DNA from 3 places in the Colwellia sp. 6_MG-2023 genome. Region 1 is predicted to be linked to each of the others. Evidence: predicted binding sites of a transcription regulator. Region 1 holds the regulator's gene; each other region holds the start of a gene.

Evidence for each region. The regulator LexA, encoded in region 1, represses DNA repair genes until DNA is damaged. The targets are predictions, from matches to a motif close to TACTGTATNNNNATACAGTA.
Region 2: the regulator LexA is predicted to act here: its motif matches at 1,533-1,552, upstream of ruvA (Holliday junction branch migration protein RuvA).
Region 3: the regulator LexA is predicted to act here: its motif matches at 1,486-1,505, upstream of Q4503_RS16300 (LexA family transcriptional regulator).

What each region holds. Positions count from the first base shown of each region.
Region 1 covers NZ_JAUOPP010000018.1:628-3,923, forward strand. The annotation lists gene lexA (transcriptional repressor LexA) at 868-1,500, shown strand; gene coxB (cytochrome c oxidase subunit II) at 2,250-3,296, shown strand, end outside.
Region 2 covers NZ_JAUOPP010000011.1:23,944-27,239, reverse strand. The annotation lists gene ruvC (crossover junction endodeoxyribonuclease RuvC) at 1-155, shown strand, start outside; gene Q4503_RS08760 (Gfo/Idh/MocA family protein) at 237-1,337, opposite strand; gene ruvA (Holliday junction branch migration protein RuvA) at 1,595-2,224, shown strand; gene ruvB (Holliday junction branch migration DNA helicase RuvB) at 2,328-3,296, shown strand, end outside.
Region 3 covers NZ_JAUOPP010000029.1:41,615-44,910, forward strand. The annotation lists gene Q4503_RS16295 (Y-family DNA polymerase) at 1-1,071, opposite strand, end outside; gene Q4503_RS16300 (LexA family transcriptional regulator) at 1,059-1,472, opposite strand; gene Q4503_RS16305 (septation protein IspZ) at 2,022-2,975, shown strand.

The DNA of each region.
Region 1 (3,296 bases):
TACGCCTTAACAAAGAACATTATTAGGCGAAGGTGCTCGACATCACCGTAGAGGCGAATTTATTCGCCTAATAATTAGAACAGGCGACTGAAGTCGCCTCTACATACACCCTGCATACGACCTAACAAAAAACATTGTGAGGCGAAGGTGCTCGACATCACCGTAGGGGCGAATTTATTCGCCTAATAAGAACAGGCGACTGAAGTCGCCCCTACATACACCCTACATATGCCTTAACAAAGAACATTATTAGGCGAAGGTGCTCGACATCATCGTAGGGGCGAATTTATTCGCCTAATGATAAGAACAGGCACCGAAGTCGCCCCTACATTTACGCTACATACGCCCTAACAAAAAACATTGTTAGGCGAAGGTGATCGACATCACCGTAGGGGCGAATTTATTCGCCTAATAAGAACAGGCGACATTCGTCGTCATTCCTTACCTTTTTAGGTACGCCTGATAGCCGTGGTCGCTACCGTTTAGTTTTTTAGTTTGATTAGTGGCTCACTTTATAATTAAGAGAGCCACTATCTTTTATTTTTGTAGATCAAATGCTTACTCGCATTCTCTTCTGGATTGGCACTCAATTAATATTGATTAACTTGTTTTCTGCTTTCCCAAAATTATTTTGTTCAAATAAAACTGATAAATACGCATGTGTATTTATCAAGCCTGTTCATTAAAGTAAATGATCAGGTTTTAAACTGATTCATTCTCCTATCACGTTAATTATATTGATAATTTTAAGTCCATATTCTAAGAATATGATCCTAAGGTTCTTAGTAACCCCTTGCGTTTATTAGTTGGCTGTATATAATGACAGTTGTGAATAAATACAGGTCTTTACCTAGAAAGGAAAAGCTAATGCTAGCAACAAATGAATTAAAGCCGTTAACTAATCGTCAACAACAAATATTTGACTTGATTAAAGATAAAATTCAAGAAACTGGAATGCCACCTACTAGAGCCGAAATAGCGAGTTTTTTTGGTTTTAAATCTGCCAATGCAGCAGAAGAACATTTAAAAGCATTAGCAAAAAAAGGTTATATTGAAATGTTGCCAGGAACATCTCGTGGCATACGGTTATCTGAGCAGTTTATTGAAGAAGAAGGTCTTCCTCTTATTGGTAGAGTAGCTGCTGGTGAGCCAATTTTAGCCGAAGAGCATGTTGAAGAGCATTATCAAATGAGTGGTAGTTTATTCCATCCCGTGGCTAATTACTTGTTACGAGTAAATGGTGAAAGCATGAAAAATATTGGTATTTTAGATGGTGATCTATTAGCAGTACATCAAACAACTGACGTGCAAAATGGTCAAGTGATTGTTGCTAGAGTAGAAAATGAAGTGACAGTCAAACGCTTCAAACGTGATGGTAATATCGTCTATTTACAAGCTGAAAATGAAGATTTTGAACCTATCAAGGTAGATCTTAGTTCTCAAGATTTCTACATTGAAGGGCTTGCTGTTGGTATTATTCGTAACGGCAATTGGATGTAAGTTTTATTTTTTATATTTTTTAATTGTTGCTATACCTTAGTGACAATTTTTATTAGTTATATTCACTAGCTTTATTTTATTAAATAAAAACCTCTCAAATTTGGTTGTTAAATAATCAATTAATAATTATTGATTATATCAATAGCCAAAATTCCCATAGACTATACCAGTCATGCTATAGAGACAGCTTAGAGTAGTTACTCTATTGATTATATTAGCTTTTATCTAAATTATAATTTGACCTAGGTTAAGTTTTGAGCGATTCTAGAAGGTGAATCGAACAAATTAATACCAATTTCATTAATTAAGTGAACAATTTTATACGTAGAAAAAACAGCCAAATACAAGGCATTTATTTCAATAACTAGTTGTTCTAATTATTAAATAAATAATGATGTAGTTGGTGATTTTAGCAAGTAGAAATGATCACATAGCTAGTGAGATTGCTATAACTAGCAAAAAACTGAATAAGAATAAAAAAGACGTCAATGCGCTAATTCGATAGCTAAACTTAAATATTTACGTTTATGTCATTTGAGTTAGTCATATCACGTCAGTTAATTTAATAAATTTCAAATTAAGTGCTTAATTAGAAAATAATAATAACTAAATTAACAGATCATCAGTTAAATGATTTTTGATGTACATTGCTGCTTTTCTGTTTTCTATTTTTATATGTTGTTTTAAACGGTGAATTATTACACCGATTTTATTTAAAACGAAGTAAATATTGATAGGGGAGAGGTTGAGTGAATAGAAGTAATCAACGTTGGTGGATGGAAATTTGTCTTGTTTGTTTAAGCTTATTTTCCAGTTCAGCTTGGTCAGATTCACAGTTAAATTTGACTAAAGGCGTAACGGCAGTTAGTAGGGAGGTGTATGATTTACATATGCTAGCACTCTACATATGTACTGGTATTGGGGTTGTTGTTTTTGGAGCGATGTTTTGGTCTATGATCTTCCATCGTAAATCAAAAGGAGCAAAAGCAGCTGACTTTCATGAAAGCACTAAAGTAGAAATACTCTGGACGGCAATTCCTGTCGTTATTCTTATCGCAATGGCCGTTCCGGCAACTAGTACCTTAATTGACATGGAAAATAATGATAACTCCGATGTCACTATTCAAGTTACAGGCTCGCAGTGGAAGTGGCATTATAAATATTTTGATCAAAATATTGAATATTACTCGGTATTGTCTACCCCGCGCGAGCAGTATGAAAATCAGGACGGTAGCTTTAGTGGTAATGGTGCTCTAAAAGGAGAAGATTACTTACTTGAAGTGGACAAGCCTTTAGTTATTCCTGCTAATAAAAAAGTGCGCTTTTTAATTACTTCTGATGATGTTATTCATTCTTGGTGGGTTCCTGCTTTTGCTGTTAAACAAGATGCTAATCCCGGCTTTATAAATGAAGCTTGGACAAATGTTGATGAGCCTGGAGTTTATCGCGGTCAATGTGCTGAGCTTTGCGGCAAAGATCATGGTTTTATGCCGATTGTAGTCGAAGTAAAATCTAGCGAAGACTATGATAAATGGTTGGATGAACAACACGCATTGACTGCTCAAGCTGAAAATGCAGAGAAGGCATCATTAAGCTCTTCTATGAGTAAAGCAGAACTAATGCAGCTTGGCGAAACCGTATATCTTGCTCATTGTGCTGCATGTCATCAGCCTACAGGATTGGGCTTACCTCCTACATTTCCTGCACTTAAAGGGAGTGCTATTGCCACTCAAGGCTCTATTGAAGAGCATTTAACTTTAGTCATTAACGGCAAGGGTATGATGCCTCCGTTTGGG
Region 2 (3,296 bases), on a different contig from region 1:
AACATATGGTCAAAACTATTCTTAGGTTACCTGGCACACCACAAGCCGATGCAGCCGATGCATTAGCCGTGGCATTATGCCATGCTAATAGCCATGAAAGTTTAGCAAAACTCACCGGACAAGCACAAAAGACAGTGAGAAGAAGATTAAGATAATACTTAACTAATACTAATGCCAAGTTTAGTTAAGTTTAGTTTAGTTAAGTTAATTCCATTAGTTTAAATAAACTAATGGAATTAATCATTAGGGTAAATGACCCCTATTTTCTTTCGTGCTTGGTCAATAATTGATATTACCTGTCTGCTTAATTCCCAGGTGGTTACTGGTGATTGTAAAGCGTCAATATTTACTGTTTTCACTGGTTTATTTAGGTGTTTATGTGCTTGAACTAATTCAATAAAATGTGATATTTCATAACTCATTGGTTGATGATTTTCAATTACACCTTTATCTGAATTTGTGCCTTTATTCATGCTGAGTAACTCATAACTGCCATTATTCAAAAACAGTTCAACTTTACTCATTAATGCAACAAATTCAATTCTTAATCGACCTAATTCGCCTTGAAATTCTACAAAGTTTTCACCATTACTTATTTTTGAATAGCTGATATTAGCGATCTTATCTCCATAATTTAGTTGTAAATCACCAGCACCGTCTACTCCTGTTTCGAGTTTTACGCCTTGGGCAGAAATAGTGTCAGGCTCGCCCCATAAAGCGACAACAGGATAAAGTGGGTATATACCAATATCAATTAATGCGCCGTTAGCAAACTCGGGTAAAAAAGTATTAGGTATTTGACTTGGTTTATCTGGCGTTAATATATTTTTTGCTAAAGAGTCGAGCGCTAGGGAGTATCTTGAACTGTATTGGCAATATTGGCCAAAATATTTACGCGGCTTTCCAATACGATAAATATGCTGTTTGACCAATGAAAAGTTTGGTAGATGTAAGCTCATTAATGCTTCCATAAAACAACAATTATTTTCTATTGCAGCAGATAATATTTCGCTTAACTCTTTACTATTTGATGCACTCGGTTTTTCGCCTAAGACATGTTTTCCGGCGTTCAAACATTGAATAGCTTGTTTAGCATGAAAGCTATTTGGAGACGCAATATATACAGCGTCAATATTGTCATCATCAAGCATTACAGCTAAATCAGTAAATACTTTTACTTTTTTACCATCATTTATATAATCATACTGTAACGCCTTAGCTTCACCTGTCGCTTGTTGACGAGAATATATAGCGTAAAAGTTAAATTCCTCAACTTCTACTGCGGCAGTTAAGAAGGTATCCACGATAAAATTACTGCCAATAATAGCCATGTTTATTTTTCTGTTGGGTAAAGAAGTCTTTTTCATAATGTATTTGTATGCTTAATACTTGTTGGTAAATAATTGATTTTTAGTAACTGCTCGTTTAGTTAAACGATAAGGAAAAATTGTATTCACTGTATTTTGGTTCTTCACAGTCTAAACTATCAGAAAATATAAACTAACTAAAATATTATCAGAATTAAAATAGTTTACTGTATAAATATCTAGTGGTATGATTTTATCATATTAATTGTTTTCTTTAGGTTTATCTTGTGATTGGTCGTTTATCTGGTACTTTAGTTGAAAAATTCCCCCCCGAAATTCTCATTGAGTGTGCAGGTGTTGGTTACGAAGTAACGATGCCAATGACAAGTATTTATGCACTACCTGAATTGCATGAGCAAGTGATTATCTACACTCATTTTGTTGTTCGTGAAGATGCACAATTATTGTATGGTTTCGCTAATACGACGGAACGAAAGCTTTTTCGGTTATTAATTAAAGTGAATGGTGTTGGCCCTAAATTAGCCTTAGCGGTATTATCAGCAATGTCAGCTGATCAATTTGTGAGTTATGTTGCCCATGATGATGTCTCTGGTATTGTTAAAATTCCTGGGGTCGGTAAAAAAACAGCTGAACGTTTGTTAATTGAAATGCGAGATCGCTTAAAGGACTGGCAAGTCACTTCGTTAACACCAGCAACGGATGCAATGCCAGTACAATTGACCACCGAAAATACTTTTGTGAATGATCCCTTCCGTAATAATAAAGGTGACGCGATTAATGCTCTTATTTCATTAGGTTATAAACAAGTACAAGCAGATAAAGCTGTTAAAGCTGTTTATAATGAAGGTATGTCGAGCGAGGATATTATACGCCTTTCTTTAAAATCGATGTTGTAAATACTCATACTGCCACTGTACTCTCCTAAAGCAGAACCTTTACTAACATAAATAATATTAATTATTGCAACGCAAAGCGTGTCGGTAATCATAGGAAATAAAAATGATAGAAGCAGATCGTTTAATTGAGCCTGTCGCAAGTATTGAAGATGAAGGTGTTGATCGTGCCATTCGTCCTAAAATGCTCACTGACTATACTGGGCAAGCTCATGTTAAAGCACAAATGGAAATTTTTATTCCTGCGGCTAAAAAACGCGAAGAGCCCCTAGATCATTTACTTATTTTTGGGCCTCCAGGTCTAGGTAAAACAACCTTAGCCAATATTGTTGCTAATGAAATGGGCGTTAATATTCGAACCACTTCTGGCCCTGTGTTAGAAAAGGCAGGCGATTTAGCGGCACTGTTAACCAATTTAGAAGAAAATGATATTCTTTTTATTGATGAAATCCATCGATTAAGCCCTGTAGTTGAGGAAATACTTTATCCTGCAATGGAAGATTATCAACTTGATATCATGATTGGGGAAGGGCCTGCTGCTCGTTCTATAAAATTAGATTTACCGCCTTTTACTTTAATTGGTGCTACCACTAGAGCCGGTGCGTTAACATCGCCACTAAGAGATAGATTTGGTATTGTGCAACGTTTAGAGTTTTACAATGTTGAAGATTTAACCAGTATTGTTAAACGTTCAGCACATTTTCTAAATTTAGATATTGATGAGCTAGGGGCTTTTGAAGTTGCACGCCGCTCTCGAGGTACACCTCGTATCGCTAATCGATTGTTACGTCGTGTACGGGACTATGCTGATATTAAAACTCATGGTCTAGTGAATCAAGAAACCGCGGCATCAGCTCTTGATATGTTAGAAGTTGATAATGAAGGGTTTGACATTATGGACAGAAAGCTATTACATGCGATTATTGACAAGTTTATGGGAGGGCCTGTTGGACTTGATAATGTGGCTGCTGCTATTGGTGAAGAGCGCGAAACCATAGAAGATGTTCTTGAGCCATTTTTGATTCAACAAGGCTTCTTACAGCGTACACCTCGTGGCAGAATTGCTACCGATAGG
Region 3 (3,296 bases), on a different contig from region 1:
TAAATCTTGTTGCTGAAACTGGCTGTTTTCTAATGCAATACCACCTACGCCACAGCGATAAAACGCTACGCCTTGTGTATAAATATTATCAAATACGAAAGAAATAGCACCCACGACTTTTAAAGTGTTGTCCGTAGTGACAGGAAACTCATAAACAAAGGACTTCTTATAATAGTTATCGTCATGTGGCGAGCTTGATGCAAAGATAACTAACCGTTTAATTAAAGACCCTTGCCTTCTTACTTTTGTTGCGACAATACTCGCATGACTTGCTAGTGCAGCTTTAAGTACATGCTCATCAGTAACTCGCTGCCCAAAGCTGCGGGTAGAAAATATCTCTTGTTTATCTTGCCCTATTTCATCCCATTGTAAACACGGCATGCCATTTAATTCATTTACGGTGCGTTCAACTGCTACACTAAATTGGCTACGCATTACTTTAGCTGATTGATTGGCTAAATCCCAACCAGTTTTAAGCCCTAATAAACTTAACCGCCTACCAAGCTTGTTACCAATACCCCATACATCCGTGAGTGACATACGAGAGAGTATATCTTTACGAGAGTTAGCATCGTCAATAACAGCAACACCATCAAAGCCCGATAATTTTTTTGACGCATGGTTAGCCGCTTTAGCTAGTGTTAGCGTTGATCCAAAGCCAACACCAACAGGTAAGCGTGTCTCCCGCCAAACAGCCTTACGTATTACATGGCCGTATTGGTGCCAATCATCGATACAGCTAAAATTTTTGAAATGTAAAAAAGACTCATCGATAGAATAAATGTAGTGATTATCAGAAAATCGAGCGATAACGTTCATCATTCGCTCACTTAAATCCGCATAAAGTTCATAGTTTGAAGAGCGAACAACAACGTTATGCTTTTCTAAAAAATCTTTAATTTTAAAATAAGGTATGAACTTAGGTACACCAAGCTGCCGTGCCAAAGGACAAACGGCACAGATACAGCCATCGTTATTAGTTAAGACGACAACAGGTTTATGTCTGATGCTCGGATCAAATACTTTTTCCGCACGAGCATAGAATGAAACGGCATCAACTAAGCCAAACATGATAATAATGTGGGTAATTTCTTATGCAATCTAAAAGATACTGTTACTACACCTTCTATCTGAAAATCATCTGATGCTGTTATTTTAATGGCTTTATGTTCATCGGATGCAGATAATAAAAGTGCCTTATCCGTATCAATAATTTTGCATACAAAGCATCCGTTAAAGTTAGCAACAATAACAGCGCCATTACTTATATGTTCAGCTCTATCAACAACAAGAACATCGCCATTAAATATTCCCCTTCCTTCCATTGATCTACCATTAGCCAAGCCAAAAAATGTCGCATTAGGGTGTTGAAGTAATAACTCCTCTAAAGATAAATTTAATTCTTTATATTCTGCAGCAGGAGACTCAAAACTTGATACACCTGCTTCAATATAAATAGGTATTATTTTCATAAATAAATCACTATACTGTGTTTTTGTACAGTATATCGATTTATTTAAATATATAAAGGTAAATATATCAATTATAACTCGCCTAAAGTGCATAGTTATCTGGTAATCAGTCTCTCACCATATGGTTTAGATTCTACTATTATTGAATCTTACAAAATAAGTAGTTGAAAAGTCTGTTTATTTAAATTTTAGCGACTGAGACTATTAATTCTTATATAAAAAGAATAGAAACGTTAACAACAGCAAACCAAGATAAGAGCAAGTATCATTGAATTTCATAATGGATATTACTGGTACTTTTCAGTAATATCCAAGGTATCGCAATAACTTTAAATATATGTTTCCTAACAGTTTGTAATTATGGGATATTAATAGCAATTAAAGAAAGCTTTCTGTCGAAAATGGAGGTCTAATTTATAAAGAATTAAAAAGATCGCTAAGTATATAGAAGAGCTTATTTCTTTCTGTCAAAATTTTGGTCGAATATATATTTGAATGACGTTAGCGAAGTTATAAATTTAGAAAATATTAAAAATAGGAATAATCAGGATGACTATGCGTTTATGGACTTTTAAAAGACCTTTTCACTATGACGGTAACAATTATGAAGTGAGATACTCTTTTTCACTTAAAACTTATACGTCAGAGCTTTTTTATAATGGAACACTCGTAGACAAATGCTCTCATTTATTTGATGGTGATTTCAAAGTGGTTGTGCATAAGTTTCAACCTACCAACCAAGCCAATAATCAAACCAATAATCAAGCTAAAGAATTACAGGTTTCAGTTGGCTACTTTAGTTGGTTGAATGTTGGTATCGAAGTTAGGGAAGGTAGCAACTTAATTTACGAAAGTCATCCTGGTAGAGACATTCACTTTGCAACTAAAAAACTTAAAAATTTAGGTGTTTCTCACAATTCACTAGAGGTAAATGATCAAAGAAAGCTTCAAAGTGAAAAATGGCAAAAAAACAAACCTTCTATTTTCGCTGATATAGGCACTGGCGCGGCATTTTTTATAGTAGCAAAAGTCACAGGAGACTTAACTATAGCAGCATTTACGGGCGTTGTTTTAGGGTTAGCACTCGTGGTTGCCCAACGCTTTGTTAAAGTCGACTTACTTGGTGGATTCGCAGTATTTGGAACGATAATGCTTTTAATATCCGCAATATTCTCTATTGCCTTTCAAAGTGAGTATTTAGTTCAACTAAAGGGTACGTTTATGGGATTACTCAGTGCATCAGCCCTTATAATAGACGGAGTGTTTAATAAAGGTGGTTACTTTGGAGCCCGTTTTGAAAGATACTTAAATTCCCCTATTCAACATAGGTACTTTGTTCTCGGCTTAGCATTGATCGGTCTATGTATGGCTGGGTTGAATTATAGCGTAGCAAGTCAATTAAGCGAAGATCAGTGGCTCACCTATGACACGTTTGTTGAAACACCAATTTATCTCGTGATGTTTTTTATTCTCGTTTGGCGTGCAGGAAAAAAGCTAGCCTAGGACGCGAAAATGAAATAAACGAACGTTAAACGTCGATATTTGTGTGGTATTTATTACCTCTTAATTTATATTTGGAAATTTCATACAAATAAATATGGGTAACCAAGCTATCGTATCTATTAAATGGATAATACTATTACCTCCAATTTAACTAACCCTAGCATTATCACTCAACATGAAATGACTATGGATATGATCACTTTAGTAATACAAAATAAAGTATTGAAATTCGGGTTTCATTAGAGAATAACATTTTAAATATTAAGGAAAATATCATGATAAACTCAATGAAAGCTCTGACTAAGTATTTAACCTGAACTC